DNA from 4 places in the Sulfurovum sp. TSL1 genome. Region 3 is predicted to be linked to each of the others. Evidence: riboswitches for the same ligand, from Rfam matches in the RefSeq annotation. Region 3 holds a riboswitch; each other region holds the start of a gene.
What was found. A riboswitch is a leader RNA that binds a small molecule or an ion and turns the genes downstream of it on or off. The one in region 3 is predicted to bind cyclic di-GMP.
Positions count from the first base shown of each region.

Region 1: linked by a shared signal. The riboswitch ahead of LDM98_RS05760 (PAS domain-containing protein) and the one ahead of LDM98_RS04460 (carboxypeptidase regulatory-like domain-containing protein) in region 3 are both predicted to bind cyclic di-GMP.
Region 2: linked by a shared signal. The riboswitch ahead of LDM98_RS03480 (DUF4382 domain-containing protein) and the one ahead of LDM98_RS04460 (carboxypeptidase regulatory-like domain-containing protein) in region 3 are both predicted to bind cyclic di-GMP.
Region 4: linked by a shared signal. The riboswitch ahead of LDM98_RS03760 (SpvB/TcaC N-terminal domain-containing protein) and the one ahead of LDM98_RS04460 (carboxypeptidase regulatory-like domain-containing protein) in region 3 are both predicted to bind cyclic di-GMP.

Region 1 covers NZ_BPFI01000001.1:1,173,462-1,179,123, reverse strand. Annotated here, with positions in the region: gene LDM98_RS05780 (acetolactate synthase large subunit) at 1-1,091, shown strand, start outside; gene ilvN (acetolactate synthase small subunit) at 1,091-1,570, shown strand; gene lpxD (UDP-3-O-(3-hydroxymyristoyl)glucosamine N-acyltransferase) at 1,640-2,599, shown strand; gene LDM98_RS05765 (hypothetical protein) at 2,649-2,879, shown strand; gene LDM98_RS05760 (PAS domain-containing protein) at 2,920-3,372, opposite strand; cyclic di-GMP riboswitch class I at 3,452-3,527, opposite strand; gene metH (methionine synthase) at 3,650-5,662, shown strand, end outside.
Region 2 covers NZ_BPFI01000001.1:682,366-688,027, reverse strand. Annotated here, with positions in the region: gene LDM98_RS03485 (EAL domain-containing protein) at 42-2,303, shown strand; cyclic di-GMP riboswitch class I at 2,498-2,576, shown strand; gene LDM98_RS03480 (DUF4382 domain-containing protein) at 2,629-3,540, shown strand; gene LDM98_RS03475 (tetratricopeptide repeat protein) at 3,653-4,237, opposite strand; gene LDM98_RS03470 (valine--tRNA ligase) at 4,237-5,662, opposite strand, start outside.
Region 3 covers NZ_BPFI01000001.1:902,340-908,001, reverse strand. Annotated here, with positions in the region: gene LDM98_RS04470 (right-handed parallel beta-helix repeat-containing protein) at 1-321, opposite strand, end outside; gene LDM98_RS04465 (hypothetical protein) at 348-710, opposite strand; cyclic di-GMP riboswitch class I at 806-884, opposite strand; gene LDM98_RS04460 (carboxypeptidase regulatory-like domain-containing protein) at 938-2,509, opposite strand; cyclic di-GMP riboswitch class I at 2,641-2,723, opposite strand; cyclic di-GMP riboswitch class I at 2,865-2,944, opposite strand; gene LDM98_RS04455 (LamG-like jellyroll fold domain-containing protein) at 3,188-4,900, opposite strand; gene LDM98_RS04450 (MraY family glycosyltransferase) at 5,161-5,662, shown strand, end outside.
Region 4 covers NZ_BPFI01000001.1:768,153-773,814, forward strand. Annotated here, with positions in the region: gene LDM98_RS03760 (SpvB/TcaC N-terminal domain-containing protein) at 1-2,432, opposite strand, end outside; cyclic di-GMP riboswitch class I at 2,621-2,696, opposite strand; tRNA gene LDM98_RS03765 (tRNA-Ser) at 2,919-3,009, opposite strand; gene LDM98_RS11755 (hypothetical protein) at 3,178-3,300, shown strand; gene pyrF (orotidine-5'-phosphate decarboxylase) at 3,290-3,982, opposite strand; gene LDM98_RS03775 (peptidylprolyl isomerase) at 4,051-4,572, shown strand; gene LDM98_RS03780 (NAD(+) synthase) at 4,627-5,662, shown strand, end outside.

The DNA of each region.
Region 1 (5,662 bases), 270 kb from region 3:
AAGCAAAAAAACCTTTGCTTTACATCGGGGGTGGTGTGGTACTTTCAAACGCGAGTGATCTTGTACGTAAGCTGGCAGAAAAAACGCAGATCCCTACCGTTGAAACATTGATGGCAAGAGGTGTAATGGGTGCCAAAAATCCATTGCTTCTTGGTATGCTGGGGATGCATGGGAATTATGCATCCAATATGGCAATGTCAGAGACAGACCTGGTGATCTCTCTTGGTGCGAGATTTGATGACAGGGTAACAGGTAAACTTTCCGAGTTTGCAAAATATGCAGATATTATTCATGTAGACATTGATGCAGCGAATATCGGTAAACTTGTGGATGTTGACTATCCTATCGTAGGTGATGTCAGTCAGGTTCTTGAAGAGATGTTACCGCTTCTTGATGGAATAGATACAGACAGATTCCAGGCATGGAGAGAGATATTGAAGCGTTATGATGAGCTGCACCCTCAATCTTATGTTGATTCTGATGAGGTCATCAAGCCGCAATGGGCTATAGAACGTATCGGTGAACTGGTAGGTGAAAATGCCATCATCACTTCAGATGTCGGGCAACACCAAATGTGGGCAGCGCAGCATTATCCGTTCGATAGACCACGCCAGTGGATCAATTCCGGTGGATTGGGAACGATGGGCTTTGGTTTCCCTGCAGCCATCGGTGCAAAAAGAGCCTTCCCCGATAAAACGGTTATCAATATCACAGGTGACGGTTCGATCCTGATGAATATGCAAGAACTGGTGACGGCGGCAGAGTACAAAATACCGGTCATCAATCTTATACTCAATAACCACTTCCTGGGAATGGTTAGACAGTGGCAGACGTTCTTCTATGAAAAGCGCTACTCCGAGACAGACTTGACATTCCAACCGAACTGGAAAGCACTGGCTGAGGCGTGTGGCGGAATAGGGTATGACGTGACTACCAAAGAAGAGTTTGATGCAGCGATCAAAGATGCAATAGCACAAGATAAGGTGTGTTTCATGAATGTTGCCGTGAACCGTTTTGAAGATGTACTTCCTATGGTACCGGCCGGCGGTGCACTCTTCAATATGATGTTACCGCAAAAAGGAGAGAAATAATGGAAAATTCTATGAATGAAAGACGTGTTATTTCTGTTATCGTATTGAATGAAAGTTCTGTTCTTGCACGTGTCACATCACTTTTTGCAGCACGTGGCTATAACATCGCATCACTCACTGTGGCACCCATACCAGACAGTGATATGTCACATATTACGATCGAAACGAACGGTTCTACTAAAGTGATGGAACAGATCACCAAGCAACTGCATAAGCTCATACCCGTCTATAAGGTGATCGAGCATGAAGAGATGGTTGAAAAAGAGATGGTCTTGGTGAAGTTCCCTATTACCGAGCACTTAAGTGACATCGGAGCATTATGTGCCGCATATAACGGTGGTATCGCAAATGTGGGTAAAGAGATGATCATTGCCATGGTTGCAGATGAACCTATACGTATACAGCATTTTATAGAAGCAGCGCAGCGTTACAACCCTTATGAAGTTGTACGTGGCGGTGTTGTAGCTATAGAAAGATAGAAACCATTTTACTTCTGTCACTCTCCTTACAGGAAAGTGACATCTACTTTAAGTTAAAAGGACCACTTTATGACTTACCCACTCTCTCAGATCACAGCACATATCGGTGTAGATTTTCATGGTGAAGATATCACTATCGAAGGGATACATACCTTAAGTGAGGCGACTTCCACACAACTCAGTTTTTTTACAGACAGTAAATATGCTTCACAATTGGCAGAGACCAAGGCTGCTGCGGTGTTGATCGATGAAAAGCATGCAGGATTACTGCCTTCCGGAACGATCGCATTGATTACGGATGAGGCATATCTTAAACTGGCACTGGCCTCTAAGTTCTTTGCACATAAAATGGGGAGTGAGACATCACAGCCTGCTATGGGTAAAGGTTGCGATATAGATACAAGCGTCTCTTTTGGTAAGAATGTGACACTTGGAGATCATGTGACCATCTTACCGGGGTGTTATCTCGGAGACAATGTGACTGTTGGTTCAGGGACACTTCTGCATCCCAATGTGACCTTGTATCATCATACACAGATCGGCGCTGAGTGTATCATTCATAGCGGTACGGTGATCGGTTGTGACGGGTACGGATTTGCGCATACAAAGCTTGGTGAGCATGTGAAGATCTATCAGAATGGTAATGTGGTGGTAGAAGATAATGTAGAGATCGGTGCAAACTGTGCCATAGACAGAGCCGTATTTGGTACCACCTATATACGTAAAGGTACCAAACTGGATAATCTGATACAGATCGCACATAACTGTGATGTAGGAGAGCATACACTTTGTGCTGCACAAGTGGGTCTTGCAGGTTCGACGACGTTAGGCAGAAATGTGGTCATGGGCGGACAGAGTGCCACTGCAGGACACTTGAAAGTGGGTGCTTTTGCAACCATTGCAGGAAAAGGTGGTGTCACCAAATCTCTTGAAGGTGGTAAGACCTATGCAGGGTTTCCTGCTATTGATCATAAAATGTGGTTGCGTTTGCAGGCCAAAATGATGGGTTTGCTCAAAGGTAAAAAATAGTTAAGTCATTGTACTATAATCATTGATATCAAAATTTAAAGGAGTATAGATGAGCGGAACAGTCACAAAAATAGATGAAATGGGTTTGAGTGGTACAAAAGATGGGAAGATCACAGTGACCACAGTAAAAGAACCGTATGGTCCAAAGAGTGAAAGTGTAGCAAGTATCGGTATTTCACTGCAGGCAGGTGCTGAAGAACCGGACTGGAAAGTGCATATTCCTAAAGCAAATATCGATGCAGTGATCGAAGCATTGCAGGAAGCAAAAAAAGCGTTATAGTATTGTATATACTTTTTGGTTAATGGGTTAGGCCCATTAACTACATTTCATCATTCTTCATGACCTTGTATTTGTCGAAAGCTCTTTGCATGAGGTCTTTATCAGGGATCTTTCTTCCTGCAATATATCCGATGACATTGCCGTCATCATCCAATTTAGGCTTGATCCATACAACAACATTGTAATATTTGCCTTCACTTGTCATATTTTTGACAAACCCTTCCCAATAGTTTCCACCTTTGATGGTTTCCCATAACCCTTTAAATGCAGCTTTTGGCATATCTGGGTGTCTGTTTATACTGTGTGGAGATCCGATGAGTTCTTCTTTTGTATAACCGGTAAGTTCACGAAATTTACGGTTGGCATAAGTGATGATACCTGCCGGGTCTGTTTCTGTGATCATCACACCACCGTCAAACGGCACTTCTACATCTACCGGATCTGGTTTTGTGATTTCTTTTCCGTTAATAGTGTTTTTAATTGTTTTTCCCATTTTCTCTCCATAAACAATAGATAGGTTGCATTAAAAGTCTTATTAGGACAAAAGGAAGTACAAATGCAGATCAAATACATTTGGCAGTCTGGCAATCTACATTGAGACCCATCACTTTCTGTCCTCACTTCACAATGAGTTTAGCCTTAGATATTATACCTAACATAGTATCTATCTATAGCTTATATGGACATAATAGACTACTTTGTGACTCAGATTTAATCATATTTTCTTCATACTTTGCTACAATTACAGAATTATGATAAAGGGGCGTTTTTTGTCTATTACAGAAACAATCAAATCACTTTTACAAGAGCGTATACTCGTCATCGATGGCGCAATGGGTACACAGATACAAGACCTTAAAGTTCCTTCCGAAGCATGGATAGATGATAAAGGTGTGGATCAAGAGGGATGTAATGAACTGCTTAACCATAGTGCACCGGAACTTATAGAGCGTATCCATAAGCGTTATGCTATGGCAGGTGCTGACCTACTTAAGACGAACACATTTGGTACGATGCCTTGGGTACTGGATGAGTATCAGATGGGTGAACGTGCCTATGAACTTTCTAAAAAAGGTGCTCAGATAGTAAAGAAGATCTGTAACGAATACGGTACAGAGAAGTCACCGAAGTTTGTCTTGGGTTCGATAGGACCGGGCACAAAGCTTCCTTCTCTAGGGCATATCCATTATGATGAAATGTATGAAGGGTATAAATGTGTTGCACTTGGACTTATAGATGGCGGATGTGATGTTTTTCTTTTGGAAACCTGTCAGGATCCTCTGCAGATCAAAGCTGCATTGCATGCATGTCAGGATGCAAATGAAGAGAGAGATGTGCAGCTTCCTATTATGGTATCCGTTACGATCGAACTGAGTGGAACTATGCTTATAGGTACCAATGTTGAGACGATCGTTACAATACTTGAACCGTTTGATATCTTATCACTTGGATTTAACTGCGGTACGGGGCCAGACCAGGTAAAAAAACACCTTAAAACACTCTCTGAACTTTGTGCGATACCTATCTCAGTGCATGCGAATGCAGGCTTGCCCCAGAACCGTGGGGGGTATACCTTCTATCCTATGGGACCGGATGAATTTACTGAAAAACAATTGGAATTTACAAGGTACGCCGGTGTAAGCTTTTTAGGTGGATGTTGCGGAACAACACCACAGCATATCCAGGCACTCAAAAAAGCAGTTGAAGTGATAGTCCCTAAAAAACCTACAGGTAGTATCAAGCCAAGTGTCGCTTCTTTGTTCAATAGTGTAGAGTTGTTCCAGGAACCGGCACCACTGCTCATAGGGGAGCGTTCAAATGCGACAGGATCAAAAGCATTCAGAGAGCTTATTTTGGCCAGTGACTATGAAGGTACACTGACCGTAGGTCAGGCACAGGTACGTGATGGGGCACATATGCTTGATGTCAACGTGGAGTTTGCAGGACGTGACGGGGCCAAGGATATGAGGGCGGTCATGGAGCTCTATAACCAGAAGATACCGCTTCCTCTTATGCCGGATGCAACACGACCCAATACGATAGAAGAGGGGCTGAAGTGTATCGGTGGAAAGCCTATCATCAACTCCACGAACCTCGAAGATGGAGAAGAGAACTTTGCAACCTACTGTAAATTGGCCAAAAAGTTTGGGGCTGTACTTGTCTGCCTTGTGATCGATGAAGAGGGGATGGCAAGGAGCAAAGAGAAGAAAGTAGCGGTGGCTAAACGCATGTATGAACTTGCCGTGAACAAATATGGACTGAAACCTCAAAACATTATGTTCGATATGTTGGCCTTTACAGTGGGTACAGGTGAAGAAGAAGACAGATTGGCTGGAAAGAATGCCTATGAAGCTATCAAAGAGATACATGAGATCTATCCTGAGGTAGGTTCCACGCTTGGCCTTTCAAACATCTCATTCGGTTTGGAAAAGCATGCGAGGTTCTACCTCAATTCAGTCTTTTTGCATCATTGTGTACAGGCAGGTATGACCTCTGTGATCATCAATGTGAAACACATTATTCCCCTGGCCAAAATGACGGCAGAAGACATTGCGATTTGTGAAGAGTTGCTTTTTACACCGGATGAGAAATCATTGTTTAAATTCATCGACCATTTTGCAGATGCTGTGGTAGAAGATGAGGGTGCAGATGAAGCTTATGAGGCTATGAGTCATGAAGAGAAGATTAAAAAACTTCTTATGGATGGTGACAAAGAAAGGATGCTGCCGCTTGTGGAGGAGGCACGTCACGAGATACACCCCGATGTGATAGTCAATGAGATC
Region 2 (5,662 bases), 220 kb from region 3:
AAAACTATTCAAGTTGTTAGTGTTTCATGCTACAATTCTATATGAATTTACAAAGATTATTCTCGAAAATAAAAGAGCTTCAAACGGTGGATGACTCTTTGGTCATTGCACTTTATACACTTTCAACCAGGGCACTCCTGGTTGTTGTTCTGTTAGCTATTTTAGTCACTGTGGCCTTATATCCGGAACTTAGTGGCAGTATTTTAGTGTGGGCACTGGGTTTGATGCTCCTAACAGGATATAGGCTTTATTCTGCCTATATGTTTAGAAAAAACCCTAAAAAATACTCCATGGCATTCTGGTATAAAAAGTTTGCCTTTACTACTATATTGACCGCACTTATTTTCTCAACATTAGGTTTTGTTTTTATCCATCAAGTGGATCACTACTATCAACTTTATATCGTTGCGGTACTTGTAGGCCTCTCTTTGTGTTCTACACTCTCTTTAGCGGTAGATGCACGGCTCAACATCATATATTCAGCTATTCTTTTATTACCTCTTATTTATACCATGGCATTTCTTTATGATACACCTTTGCATATCATACTTACCATTTCATTGATCTTGTATTTTATTGCACAAGTGACCAATATCTATAATATGTATCGACAGAAGAATGCTTTTAATATGTTGCAGTCAGAACATATGCTTTTAAACAGTCTATTTAAAAATGCACCGCTAGGTATCTTTACCTATAATAAAGATCTAAAGGTCCTGGAGTGCAATGAACAGTTAAATAAACTATTAGAGTATGAAAAAGATGAGATGATAGGAATGGATCTTCATATACTTCCGGACAAGGATATAGTAAAAGTATTAGAAAATGCCATTATAGAGGGTACAGAGTCTTATGAAGGTCCTTATGTATCTCTCAAGAATAAGTCGTTTTGGATCGATGCTAAAGTGTTCTCTTTTACTGACCTGGATAATAATATTTTGGGCGGTGTAGGCATCATAGAGGATAAAACGAACGAACATGCCGCCTTAACAGAGCTTGAATATATGGTACAGCATGATGTGCTGACCGGTTTGTTTAATCGTAGAGGTTTTCGAAACTATATGGAGAAGCTTGTAACGAGTGCAAAACATCAAACATATTTTTCCATACTTTTTTATCTTGACCTGAATCAGTTTAAAAGTATTAATGATTCTTTGGGACATCAAGTTGGAGATGATGTGCTGCTTGTTGTTTCAAAACGTTTGACAGATCTTTTAGGAGAAGATCGTATGGTAAGCAGACTGGGGGGAGATGAATTTATCATTATCATTCCACATGTATCAGAAGACAAACATATGGCATATAAAGAAGCTGAAGCGTTTTCCAGAGAGATACAGGATCTGTTCTTGGAACCATTTATCATACAAGAAATGCATTTACATATTAAATCAAGTATAGGTATCGTTCTTATGGAACCGGCTTATACAAATATCAACGAGATCATTAGACATGCTGATCTCTCTATGTATCAGGCAAAGAATGATAATGGACATGTTGCATATTATGATCCATCGTTAGATAAACAACAAAAAGAGCTATTTATACTTCAGCATGATCTGGCCTATGCAGTCAAAAAAGATCAGTTGGGTCTTATGTATCAACCTGTAGTTTCCATAGATGGAGATGTAGTGAGTTCTGCTGAGGCACTTATACGTTGGGAACATCCGGATAGAGGGTTCCTGTCACCACAGGATTTTATACCATTGGCCATTAAAGCAGGTTTGCTTTCACACATTACATGGTGGGTTCTTGACAATGTATGTCAACATATCTCTCAGTGGAAAAAAGAGAATAGGTGGAAGCTTGAGTATATTTCGATCAATGTGAATGCACAGCAATTTGTAGAAACTGATTTTGCTAGTGAATTCCTTAAAAAGTTAAGAGAGTATGGTCTAGAGACTCAAGATATCATGATAGAGATCACAGAACGGTCACTCATCGATAATTTTGATAATACAGAAGATGTAATTAATGAATTACGCAGACAGGGAGTGAGATGTGCCATTGATGATTTTGGTATAGGCTACTCTTCTCTATCTTATCTGAAGAAGCTTTCTTTCCATACATTGAAAATAGATAAGGAATTTATAAAAAATATAGAATCCATTCCTAAAGAGGTACATCTTATTTCAAGTATTTTGGACATAGGAAGACAATTTGACTACAACATCGTTATCGAAGGTATTGAAAATGTACAGCAGCAAGAGCTTCTTAGAGAGTTAGATCCAAAACTCAGGTATCAGGGATATCATTTTTGCAAAGCCATTGATATAGAAGAGTTTACTGAACGTTTTTTAAAATAGTGATGTAAGTTCTTAGATTTTTATCTCCCTTTCATATATTGGATCATTAAAGATGTATCTAATTTTTGATTCTATATAATACTTCTGTTTATAGTAAAGAGATTTTTTAAATATTGTTTGTTGTGCCAAACTTGTTGTGAAGCAAGGACGGAAAGCCATGGGTCTTAGCTCCAAATATTATTTAATTCAAACTTATTTTGTTGTGCCAAACTTGTTGTGAAGCAAGGACGGAAAGCCATGGGTCTTCAATGGGAAGATCGCCAGGCTGCCAAAATGAATTTACTTCTTTTGTGCAACTGCAACATCCAATTACACAAGGATATTTATGAAAAGATTTCACACGCTGATCGGTATTATCGTATCGTTCACACTTATGACACTCATCTCTGGATGTGGTGGAGATACTACATCTTCTACTCCAACTGGTACTCTATCACTCAGTATGACAGATGCACCACCTCAATTAGGTCCTGATGTGACGGAAGTCAATATTGCCGTTATCGGTATTGAATATAATCATGATGGAAACTGGATTACTGCTGATGATTTTGTACCTCAAACATTCAACCTACTTGATCTTCAAAATGGTAAATCACTTCACCTAGGGGATATGATACTACCAGCAGGACATTATTCTGAAATTCGTTTCAAACTGGCTGCACCTTCAAAAATATCAGAAGTTAAAGCTAATCCGGATTGTAATGTAACCTATGCAGATGGTACCTCAGTACCATTATTTGTTCCAAGCGGAGCACAAAGTGGATATAAAGGAAAAGGTGCATTTGATATCACTGCTGATGCAAAAATTGCAGTAACTGCAGATTTCAATATTCATAAATCAATCGTTGTGCAAGGAAACGGAGATTATATTTTAAAACCTGTTATCAGATTAGTGGTAACTGAACTTTCAGGTATGATCAATGGGACTGTAGTAGATATAGCTGACTATAATACGACTTCAGATTCTTTAGTGGTTTACAGTTACAGATCTGGCGAGTATGATGTCAGTGAAGAAGATGGAAATGCAGATGGAATCAATTTCCAGAATTCTGTAAGCAGCAGCGATGTCAATATGAGTGATGGTAACTTTACGTTGTCATACCTTGGTGAAGGTAACTATAGCCTTATTACGGCACTTTTTGTAGGTGATGTATTTGCTTCTGTTGTTGATCAAGAAGACAATGTTGAAGTACTTAATGGACAATCAACACTTGTTGATATCAATACGTCAAACTAAAATCATTAGTTAAATATGCAAAGATACATACAGTGTATGTGGCTTTGCAGATAGAGGTTCCATTATGGATCTCTATCGTTGGTGCTACTTAAAAGAATTCTCAAAATGTATTTTAAAAAACGATCTGTCCGTCTTGCTGCATACGTTTGATAATACCTTGTGCCATCTGATGGCCTTGATACGCTGCTTTTCTACACCATTCTATGGCTTTTTCTTTGTCTTCTTCACAGCCCAATCCCATATCATAAAGTGCGCCTAGGTTAAACTGGGCTTTTGCATTACCTGCCTGCGCTGCTTTAGAGAAGAGTATAAATGCTTTTTTGTAGTCCTGGTGTACACCACGGCCTTCTTTGAACATGGCACCCAAATTGTTAAAGGCGTCTATGTTGCCTCTTTTTGCTGCTTCTTCGTACCAGAAGGCTGCTTCTGATTCATTTTTCTCACAACCTTCACCATTTTCCAGCATCAATGCCACTTCAAACTGTGCCAATGGCACTTCTCTGGTTGCAGATTCCAGATAGTAGTCAAAAGCTTTTTTCGTATCCTGATTCACTCCAAGTCCCCTGAAGCAGAGATAACCCAGATAATAGTAGGAAACGGGGTCCTTTTGTTTTTCCAGAGCAGTGTAGAGTTCAAGAGCTTTGTCGTATTCTTTTGCGAGTAATGCGTTGTATGCTTCTTGTGCTAGAGGGGTCATTATACACCGAACCCTTCAAGTTCAGTTTGAACTTTTTCCATTTTGACTTCTGCATCTTCCAAAGCTTTTTTGTTTTCTGTAATGACATGTTCAGGTGCATTGGCAACGAACTTTTCGTTGTTCAGCATACCACTGAGTTTTTGTATCTCTTTTTCCAGCTTCTCTTTTTGTTTGCTAAGTTTACCGATGATCGCACTTAGGTCAATCTCTTCAGTCGGGATATAGACTTCAAGGTTGTCAGATACATCTGTAACGGCGTTTTCTACTTTTGCATCTACAAATTCGATCTCTTCTACTTTTGCCAGTTTCTGTATAAACGGTTTTGCTACATCCGTATCGATATTTGTACCAAGTTTGACGTATGCCTTTGCGATCTTAGAGTTACCCATATCTATGATGACCTTGGCTCTTCTTATCGCGGTGATGGCTTCTTCGATAATGGCAAAGGTTGCTTCAGAATCAGCATCCTGTTTAACTTCTTTAGGGAAGTTCATTACCATGACCGAGTTCCCGCTTTCCAGTTGGGTACCTGAGAGTTTATGGTAGAGATGTTCAGAGATAAATGGCATAAATGGAGAAACCATTTTCAGTGTCTCTTTGAAGACCGCACCAAGTTCTGCGATAGACTCTTTGCTTGCTTTGGAGTATTCGATACCCCAGTCACAAAACTCGTTCCATACAAAGCGGTAGAGTGCAGTTGCAGCTTCATTGAACTTATAGGCTTCAAGCGTTTCACGTACTTCCTCAACAGCTTTTGCCAGACGGGTTTGCATGTATTTACCAAGCGGTGTCTTGATCTCTATATCTTTGAGGTCAGCAAATGTATCTACATTCATCTGAAGGAAGTTAGATGCATTGTAGAGCTTATTGGTAAAGTTTCTAAACTGTTCGAGGTTCTTTGCACCAAGTTTGATGTCACGTCCCTGAACAGCAAGGAATGCCAGTGTAAATCTGATGATATCGGCAGAGTGTTCTTCGACCATATCAAGCGGGTCAATAACATTACCCTTGGACTTACTCATCTTAGCACCATGTTCATCACGAACAAGCGCATGCATATAGATATCTTTGAACGGTAACTCGCCTCTGAAATGTTCACCCATCATCATCATACGTGCAACCCAGAAGAACATGATGTCAAATCCTGTGATCAGCAGTGAATTCGGGTAGAAGTCAGCCAGGTCACTGTCGTTGTATGTTCCTTCCATTTTACCGTTGTTCCCCCAGCCTAGTGGTGAGAATGCCCAAAGTGCAGAAGAGAACCAGGTATCGAGTACATCAGGATCCTGGTGTATCTCCTTACTCGCACAGTGAGGACACGCTTCAGGGTTCTCATGTTTGTCAGCCCATTGATGATCACATGTATCACAGTAGAAGACAGGGATACGATGCCCCCACCAGAGCTGTCTTGAGATACACCAGTCT
Region 3 (5,662 bases):
AACACTACCATAGTTTCCTGGTTTGACACAAAAAATTCTTTTACTGCTATCGTTTATTGTACCCCAGTCAGCATTACTGCTAATAAATTGTACTTCCGGATCATTTGCATTACATGCAGGGAGGTTAATTGGTTCAAGGTAAGGATTACTTGTGTCCATAGTAGGTGTAGGATCAGATACTGTAGTAGGATCAGATACTGTAGTAGGATCAGTCACTGTCGATATGGTTCCTGACACAGGAGTTAACTTATCTCCTTCCAATGTAAAATCTGCCATCAGCATTGCAAGCGAGGCAGTTGAGAGTAAAAATATTTTTTTCATAATTCAATCCTTGTTTTAATTAATTTTTATAGGCTAATAATGTCGCCTGCAGCATCTACTATTATTTTACCAGAATATATGGCATAAGTTTTTGTATCAGAGTCATATACTTGTAATGTGAACGCTTCTCCAGGTATCACTTCAATGTCAAATTCACCATTCTCATTGGTAGCAAGATCGGTTCTGATCCAGTTGTCACTAATAGCATCTACTTTTAGGTTTGGAATCGCATTTTGATTAATGTCGATGATACGATCGGTATATATAGTGTAATCGGTGTAAGCATCTTCTGTTTCTATAGATGAAGTTCCACTTCCTCCACCACAACCGGTGAATAAAGTGACAAGCATAGCCATAAAGACGGTCAGTGTTTTTTTGTATACGTACATTTTTGTATTACCTTTTTTGTTATAAATATGATAAAAGCGTCTTATGAAACATTTGAGAATGTACTTTGAAAGTACATTCTTTCAAAACGGAGTATTTAGGCAGCCCGGCCATCTCATACATTGAGGTCCTGGGCTTTCCGTCCTTGCTTCACAACAAGTTTGGCTTTTTCAAGTGTTCAAATTGTAGTATAAGAGTGTTACCCATATATTACTTATTCATTTTTTAATTATAAGCTGGAATTATCAATAGTTTCACCCGGAGCCACAGCGGATATCATACCGTTGTATGTAGCACCATATTTATCATCATAGTGATATGCTCTCAATGTGAATGCTTGACCTGGTATCACTTCAATTTCAAATACTCCATTCTCATCTGTGCTAAGATCGGTACTGATCCAGTTGTCACCAATAGCATGTACCCTTAGATTTTTTACAGGTGTACCATCTGTATATAGGATACGATCAGTATAGATACCCGAAGCATCTTCAATAGGTTGGCTCAGACTCCATGTTCCCGGATGGGAAACTGTACCTTCATATGTTCCATCTGCTAGACGAGTGGCATATCCTTCTTCGATCCAGGTACCTTGCTCATAATCATAGAACCATAAAGGAATACTCTCAGCTGGTGCACCAGTTGCCTCAAATATTAAAGTTATATCATCAGCTACACTTAATGCATTGCCTGATTCATCTGTAAGGTCTATCACAGTAAACCCATAAGAGATGAATGGAACGATATTCCCATAGTTATCTTCTCCTTTATACTCTCCAGGAAATACTATTTCACTGCCTTTTTCTGTACTGTTACGATATGATAATCCGGCAGTCACTTGCCCTATATAAGGACTTCCATCATGATTGATATAAACTCCGGAAGGTATCACGATATGGGCTCCTGAAACTAGAGTCTGGCTATCATAAGTCCACTGGCTAATATATTTATCTATTTCAACAGTGGTGTAATTTGGGGATAGATCGGTTATTTGAATATTCGTACTATTTGTATAATAACCTTCTGCACTGAACATGACAGAAGCTTTATCGCTTACAGCGATATTCATCAGTATATAATCACCTTGAGAATCAGTGGTAGTGACACAGCCACCTATATTGACTTGAACACCTACTAATCCTGTTCCAGTATCTTTATCCGTAACATGACCTTCAATTTTTGCATCACCCTCTATACAGACAGCTTGAGTCTCTTCAACGATTGGTTCTGTTACGATCGGATCAGTTATAACCGGTTCTGTGACAGTTGGCGCCGCTTCGGTTACGATTGGTTCTGTTGACACAGGATCGGTTACTGTTGGTTCTGTTGCGTTTGTGTCAGTTGGTGCAGGTTCAGTTATGATCGGATCAGTTGGCACTGGGTCCGTTACGATCGGTTGGTTACTTGCGGCAAGTGTTGTAAAAGTCATATCATTACTTACAACGGGTCTGCCTTTCTCATCTTCGGAGACTATTCTATAGTGATATTCTGTATTTGCCTGTAAATTGTATAAGGTAACAGTACCTTCTTCTTGTACTGAAACTACTGAACCATACTTATTACTTGTACCATACTCTACTGATTTTGTAGTATACCCATAAGGATTCCACTCGATGGTGGCAGAATCTTCTGTAGTAATGGCACTGACATCAATCTTCACTACTTTTGCTGTAGAGGTTGTAGTGAGATCAGTTGAAGTTGAATCTGTTGTAGTCGCTGTTCCTTCACCGCCACAACCTGCAAGCAATGTTGCAAAAGACAGTATAAGTACATTTTGTTTGATATTGTTAAGTCTGAACATTCGTTTATATTCCTTCTTTGTATGAACGTGTATTGTTGTGAAGAAAATATATTGAAAAGTAGGGGAGGGAAATCTTCTATGAAGAATGGAATATACCAATATGCATGTAGCATTACTCTGTTGTGCTCAACAAAGGCAACTAGGCTATCTCATGATTATTATGAGATCCTTGGCTTTCCGTCCCTACTTCACAATAGGTTTGGCTTTTCTCACTAACTTGATGGGAATTATATTGAAAGAGGATTACCTCAATATTACCCACATGTCTGAATTTTTATTAAGATTAGGATGATAAACTTTATATAAAAGTTATAATTTATGAAGAGTCATCGTTTGAGATACGATAGTTCTAAATAAATGCAACCCAGCTATCTTTTTTTCAAAAGACCTGAAGCTTTCCGTCCCTGCTTCACAACAGGTTTGGCCTAATACTTTTATTACTATGACTTATGGTTTAGTAGTACCTTAAGTCATAGTCATACCGGAATAATACACACTTAAACTGAAAAGAATATAAAATTAAAATATATGTTTATGATCAATTTTTTTGATGAAGTATATATTAGAGTTTTTGTTTTATGAGATTCAAATTGAGAGTGAGTGATATCTAAAAGAAGTAAAATACGGAGCAGCACAGATGGCTTCTCCGTATAGAACGTTTATTCTATGCAAAGAAGATTACTTGATGAATCTTCTTCTAAACGGATAGAAAAGTCCCAATGCGATCATCAGTAAGAACACCATATCGAAGTGCTTACTGTCAGGGTTGTATGTACAACCACCGCCACCACCGTCGCTAATAATTGGAACTGTTGTATCCACCACAAATTCAGTTACTGATAATGGAGCTGAAGAGTTGTTTGCTTCATCTGTTACAGTGATCGTACAATCGCCGTATATCCCGTCTGCAAGTGTATCAAATGTAATTGTATTATTACCAGCTGTTGCTTCTGTTGCAGCAGAGCTACAAGATCCACCATAAGTGATAGTTCCAGCTTCATCTGAAGAGAAAGTATAGTCTGGGGTATTATCATCTGTAGGTGATGTCACCGCGGTTACTTCTGCAAGGGTAGGGGCAGTGACATCTGGTACAGTCGTATCCACCACAAATTCAGTTACTGATAATGGAGCTGAAGAGTTGTTTGCTTCATCTGTTACAGTGATCGTACAATCGCCGTATACCCCGTCTGCAAGTGTATCAAATGTAATTGTATTATTACCAGCTGTTGCTTCTGTTGCAGCAGAGCTACAAGATCCACCATAAGTGATAGTTCCAGCTTCATCTGAAGAGAAAGTATAGTCTGGGGTATTATCATCTGTAGGTGATGTCACCGCGGTTACTTCTGCAAGGGTAGGGGCAGTGACATCTGGTACAGTCGTATCCACCACAAATTCAGTTACTGATAATGGAGCTGAAGAGTTGTTTGCTTCATCTGTTACAGTGATCGTACAATCGCCGTATACCCCGTCTGCAAGTGTATCAAATGTAATTGTATTATTACCAGCTGTTGCTTCTGTTGCAGCAGAGCTACAAGATCCACCATAAGTGATAGTTCCAGCTTCATCTGAAGAGAAAGTATAGTCTGGGGTATTATCATCTGTAGGTGTTGGTACTGGTGTTACTTCTGCTAAATTTGGCTGTAATCCCATTTCATAATGCTGTTGAATCAGTCCTGCATCAATTGCAGCAGTATAAACAGTTATCTCATCCAGATTACCTGTATACGATAAACTAGCGGAATCATTTAGTGAACCAAAGTGCACATCTGAACTAGCATGTAGGTCACTTACTGCTGATCTGGTTAAATTAAAATCAAATTGACCATCGATATATACCTTTACCTCAGGCTCGGTAAGAACAAATGCTATGTGATGCCATACATCATCAGTGACGTTTGTTTGACTATTCCCCACAACATTGTCTGCAGGGGCACTTTTATCATTAGCTACGGCAACTCTAACATGTCCTGGAGCATCCGTTCCATTTATTCCAATATACCATAAGATACCCAAAGTATTAGCGCGTCCTATCATAACTCTATTACTCATTGGGACCATCTGTGACTTCATCCAGAATTCTATGGTGATATTAGCATCTTGATCCCACTCAAAGCTTGTTGTATTATTGACATCGATTCTATCAAGCTCAGCAGCATCAAAATATTGTGCACCATTAATTTGACCTACACTAGGAGTAGGACAATGTGAAGTTGCACATGTTCCATCAGCAGCACCAATAGAATCAACATAAATTTCACTACTAGTGTCATTCTCATCCAGTTTCCAATGGTTAACCGGATCTGCGGCAAATAGTGATAGTGACAGCATTACAGGTGCCACTAGAAGCATTCCTAACATCTTTTTTAACAAATTGACTTTATTACTACGCATAATGTTCTCCTGTTATTAAACATATGTTTAGAAACCAATATAGCCCCTTCCATTATTAAAGTTTAATATAAAAAGAGACTTGAGGTAATCAGCACTCCTTGTTATTAAGTTTTAGCTTAATATTTCGCTAACATTTAAAGTATACTACAAAATAAAATATAAATCAAACTATATTTATTTTACAAATATTATAAAAAAATATATTTTTATAGTATGATTAGGAATGAACAGAATATGAAAATAACCTAAAGGATACATTTATGGATATTTCATTATTAAGCAGTATTTTTTTAACTTCTCTGGCAGGTATGGTCCTACTCAAGATGTTTGCTAAGTATGTTGGGCTAATAGATATCCCCAATGAAAGAAGTGTACACAAGAAACCTATACCAAGAGGTGCAGGGGTTGCTTTTGTTCTGGCTGTACTGATTCCCTTACTACTCTTTGATCTTGAGCATTTTAAAACATACTATTATATTTATGCAGCTATCGGATTAGTGTTTATAGCAGGGATATGGGATGATCTAAAAAATATTTCACCAAAAGTAAAATTCATCTTTATCTTTTTATCTTCACTCATATTATATCTCAATGATGTTGCAATATATAATTTAGGAACGTATTTCGGTTATAAAATGATCTTACCGGCATGGCTGGTGTTCCCTTTTACTTTTTTTGCCATAGCGGGGTACACCAATGCCTTGAATTTAATGGATGGTTTAGACGGATTGGCTGCATCGATCTCTATCGTGATCCTTGTTA
Region 4 (5,662 bases), 130 kb from region 3:
TCATATGCACCGCTGTCACCGTTAAATCCAGTGTAGTTGATATTACTCACATAGAGCTGGTATCCAGGTACCGTTCCTTCATCTTTACGTACTCCGGTATCTTGCACTTTAGTATAGCTGTATGTGATCGTATTCCCGTAAACATCAATTGATTGTGTCAGTGCCCAGTGTGAGATATCGCCATCTGCGTTGGTAAGCACAGCATCATTATCCACACCTGTACCGTTACCACCATAATAACTTTTTGTACCGTTCTTAGCTGTCACTTCCCACCAGTAATTACTTGGTTTATCACCGTGTCTGATGATCTTATTAAATGACCCTTCTACCCTTGGATGAAATACTTTTTCAGCTGTTCTTGGTATCGGAGCACTCCTATGTGCCATAGGACTAAGCTGCTGTCCACCTATCGTATAGGTTTCCGTCTCATCTTTACTGTTATATCTTGGCACACCCCAGCGTGTATCAATTCCGATACTTGGCGTAGAGAGGTTCCATCCAAGTCCCATCCATGAATTCGAAGCACCCGAACTGTAACTTACGCCAAGCTGCGGCGCCATCCCCTGTCTTCCTGCAGGGATCTCAATAGGATAAGAGAGTTGTGCATCACCCATACTAGAAGCTTTAGGCGCTTCTATTAGATTGATCTTTGCACCAGGATTGGCTACTTTAAGATCTTTGATCTGTGTCGCGCCGTAGGCTTTTGCCTGTGGTGCATCGGGTGTTTGTATAACGGCATTGATCATATCTGTGAAGTGATCTGTTTTAGAGGTGATCACACCTGCTGCACTTGCTACTTTTGGAAGCGGCATCCAACGTCCTGCCTCTTCATCGAAGAAGTAAGTCTTGACATCTTTGGCGCTTGTTCCTTTAGGAAGTTTACTCTCATCGTATGCGATTTCAAGATTGTTCTCTTTATCAAACTTGATACCGTGAGGCAAGAAACGATATCCCTCTGCATCTCCTTTAGTAACGTTAACCATACCCTGGTCAAGTTCTGGAAGATCACGTGTATTAAGGCTCAAGACCTTGATGTCTTTTTTTGTCTGTAGTGCTTCTCTTTTAATATTGAGCTTTGCTGTTTTGAACGCTACTTCTGCTCCCGTTTCAGCGGCTACTATATATGTTTTACCTCTGCTATCAGCATTTTTATCATTGAGAAGCTTGACTGCGTTTGTACTAAGCTGTACGGTTTTGCTTTTAGGTTCATACAAAGCAAAGTTTGTATTGATAGAAAGGGTTTTGGTAAGGGTTTTTCCATTTGAAAACTTAGCGACTACCTTTACATCTTTTGTGCTGTCTGCTTTCACCAGTGTTTCAAATGAACCTAAAGTACTTTTAACCTCTTTTCCGTCTACCGTGATCTTAGGTGATTCATTTTTATCTGATGTGACAAAACCTCTTACATACGCATAGTCACCATAGTAAAGCCCTGTTTGCGGTTGGAATGCTACAAGTTCAGGAGAAGTATCTTTTGATTGAATGTTGTCATTGAGTGTTAAAGAGAGTTTAATGTTTTTGATCTGATATGGTATAGGCAGGTCACCTTTCTCATGAGGAATGAACCGGATCTTGTTGGTACCGGCTTTAAGCCATTGAGGGTTGATCTCTTCAGTTACCTCTGTGCTCTTAGCCTGTTTTAGTGTAGGTGCGCTTGCCTGTACCAGTAATCCTCCCTGTGCCAATTCGTCATTGATCGCACGGATAACACTTGCTCCTCCGGTGACACCTGAAACTTCATAGCTCAATACGGCTTTTTCTATCTGTTCTGGCTGATATGCGATATCCATGGAGAAGGTACCGTTTTTTCTTAGATTTGCATCTGTACTAAGTACGGCCGTTTGCTCTTTTGCTTGATAGACTCTTTGGCTATCAAGCTGCACTCCGGCATCTGGGGTAAGAACAGTTTTTACAACGGTGTTAAGTTTAGTTCCTTCCTCAGTTTCAAATCTAATTTCTGCCAAACCTTTTGGTAAACTTTTTAAAGGGTTCAATGTCAATCTAATAGCATCAGTATCAACTATCTGTTTGAATGCAAAAGTATTCCAATCATTATCAAGGTTTGCTAATGATTGCGTATTCCATGAAGTTGCTGTTTCCCATAAACCATTGACTTTATATTCAACTGCAACCTGATAGTCACTTGATCCAAAGACGCTCATGCTTTTTAAAGAAACATCTTTAGAGAAAACTCTCTCAATTAAAACACTTTCTTGTAATGTATATAAAGTGTCTGTATCTTGATCGAATAACGAGGCATCTTCTTGCCCGTTCATATGGTACGATTTTATAAAGGCCTGTTCATTTAGATATTGTATATGTGTACTAGTATGTGTCGCTGCTTCTACAAAGCTAACTGTACTGGAAAATAAAAACAATGATGCGATCATAGGTGAAATAACAGGAGAGAGCTTTTTCATAAATTTGAACATTCTAAACCTTTATAATAATTACGTAACTATTTTTCTTTTAAGGTTTCTATACAAACTAAAATATGATTTACAGAGGTATGCTTATCGAAATTTTTTTATCCATAACTTTATCTGTGTTCAAAAAAAGTTTAAATAAAAAATAAGGAGTAAAGGATAAGTGCCTCACATCTTGTATTTTAGTTTTATAGTAAGGCAATCCGGCGGTCTAACGAGAGATCCGTGACTTTCCGTCCTTACTTCGCAGTAAGTTTGGCATATCCTTAAGAAGGCAAATAGTAACAAATTTAATATTAAATTAAGGTTGTATCTTAATAAATTCTTATATTTTTTTTCTTTTTATATGTCATACAATATATAAGTTTAAGTATACTGAAAGGATTTGTTCCCTCACTACTCAAACAATATCTGAGTTCTAGTTAAATTGGGGAATTTTGGCAGAGTTAAATAACTGGATAGTCTGAAAATACGTAATTTAGGGGCCTTTGGTGGCGGACAGTGAGGGATTCGAACCCTCGGTACCCTTACGAATACGCATCCTTAGCAGGGATGTGGTTTCAGCCAACTCACCCAACTGTCCTTGTGTTTTTGTGGATGAGATTATAATTAGATTGGGTTAAATAGAAGCTTAAAATAATCTCAATTGTTTTTAATTTTACTTTTTTTCACTTTGATCAATTATATTTTAGGAAAATCACAAAAAAACTGATTATCATTACATCTAAAGATTTATACAACAAGGTTCGAAATGTTAAAAAAACTTACGCCTCTTATCGTACTGGGAATGTTTGCTTTAGGTGCATATCTTATGATGAAAGGTATGGACAATGCTGTCCATATGACCCAATCAAAAAAAGAGATCAAAAAGTAGAAATGACTTTGAGGATCTCTTCTACTTTACTTTGCGGGTCACTGTCTTTATAGATAGGTCTTCCTACAACAGGGTAGTCTACTCCTTCTTCATTTGCAAGATCCAGCGTCGCCACACGCTGCTGATCTCCGGCATCTTCACCGAAAGGCCTGATGCCAGGACAGAGCGTCAGGAATTTCTCTGACGTAGCATTTTTAATGGCCCTGCTCTCAAAGGTAGAACATACCACACCGTCCAAACCGTTTTCATAACTCATTTTTGCGAACTGCTCCGCTTTTTCGTCTATGCTTTTTTCGTAGATGCTCTGGAAGTTCGCTTCATCAAATGAGGTCAGTGCGGTCACAGCCAGTACCAATGGACGGTTTTCATAAGATGCCAGTCTCTCCATCACTGTTTTCATAGCGACAGCCCCTGCCGAGGCATGGATGTTGAACATGTTGACGCCGAGTTTGGCGATCTCTTCTGCTGCATCTGCCATAGTGTTGGGGATATCGTAAAGTTTGAGGTCTAAAAATATCTTGAAATCAGGATTGATCGCTTTGAGTGCTTCTATAAAAGGTTTCCCGTCACGGATGTAGGCACGAAATCCTACTTTCATCCAAACATTGTACGATTTGAGTGACTCAGCTAGGGCCAAATTCTCTTCAGCTGACGGCAGATCAAGTGCTACGCATAGTTCCATGGTTTAAACCTCTTATCTTTTAGTGGTATAATAATATCAAAATTTTAATATATAAGGACTAAACACACATGTTTGGAAGAGAAACAAAAAGATACGATATCGTTCAATCTGTAATGGATACATACAACTACGCTAAATTCACCACTTCTAAAGGGGTGATCTGGGCTAAGCTTTTTAAAGATGATGCACCTAACACGGTTGCGAACTTCGCTCACCTTGCAGAAACCGGATTCTATAACGGTCTGAAATTTCACAGAGTGATCCCTGGGTTTATGGCACAGGGTGGTTGTCCGTATTCTAAAGACAATCCGGCTATGGCTGGTACAGGTGGACCAGGATGGCAGATCGACTGTGAAACGGATACAAGTACGCATCCACACAGAAGAGGGACACTCTCTATGGCACACGCAGGACCGAACACAGGTGGAAGCCAATTCTTCATCACTTTTGTAGCAACGCCACACCTTGACGGTGTTCACACAGTATTTGGTGCGATCGACGAAGACGATACGGAAAGTTTCATGGTGCTGGACCAGATCCAACAAAATGATGACATCATCAGTATTGAAGTGGTTGAATCAAGAGATTAATGAATTGTTTATCATCCCTGGACCTTCATCCGGGGATAACCTAAAAGGAACTGTATGTACGGATATTATAGAGTTGCATCGGCTGTGAACAAGACCATCGTAGGGAACCCTGCAAAAAATGCCGAAGAGATCATCAAACTTATCCAAGATGCACACGCCAAAGAGGTTAGTGTCGTTGTATTTCCGGAGCTGACGCTTACAGGATACACTGCCAGTGACCTCCTTCTCAATCAAACACTCATCGCTTCACAAAATGAGAAGCTCTCGTATCTACTGCAACATACGGAAGCGTTCAATACCATTGCGATCATCGGTATGGCGCTGCTTGAAGCGGACAGGCTCTACAACTGTGCGGCAGTGCTTCAAAGCGGGAAGATCCTGGGGATCATACCTAAAAGCTATCTGCCGAACAAAAAAGAGTTCTATGAGAAACGTCAATTTGTCTCTGGACGGGATATCACAAGAACCACTACACAACTTTTAGGAGAGGAGATACCTTTCGGGGTGGACCTGCTTTTCAGTGATGCCAAAGAGATGACTTTCGGAGTGGAGATCTGTGAAGACCTTTGGGCTGTGACACCTCCTAGCAACCATATGGCAAGCAATGGTGCCAACCTGCTTTTTAACCTTTCGGCAAGTAACGAACTCATAGGCAAAGCCGAATATCGCGAAGAGCTGGTGCGGACACAGAGCGGTCGCTGTATAGCCGCTTATGTCTACAGTTCTGCCGGTGTGGGTGAATCCACCACCGATACCGTGTTTGGAGGGCATGCGATCATCTCCGAATATGGGTCTACTCTGGTCCAGAATGAGCGTTTCAGTCTGAAGAACACCCTGATCACAGCAGACGTGGACCTGGAGCGTCTAAGATGGCTGAGACTCAATGAATCGAGCTACTCTGACGGCAGACGTAAAAAAACACGAACCATCATCGTGGAAACCCTGCCGGAGATGACTGCGCTTGACCGTGCTATCAACCCTATGCCATTTGTCCCTTCACGTTTTGATGAGAAAAAGCACCGTTGTGACGAGATCGTTCAGATCCAGGCCCATGGACTCATCAAACGTATGAGTCATGCACATATCAAGA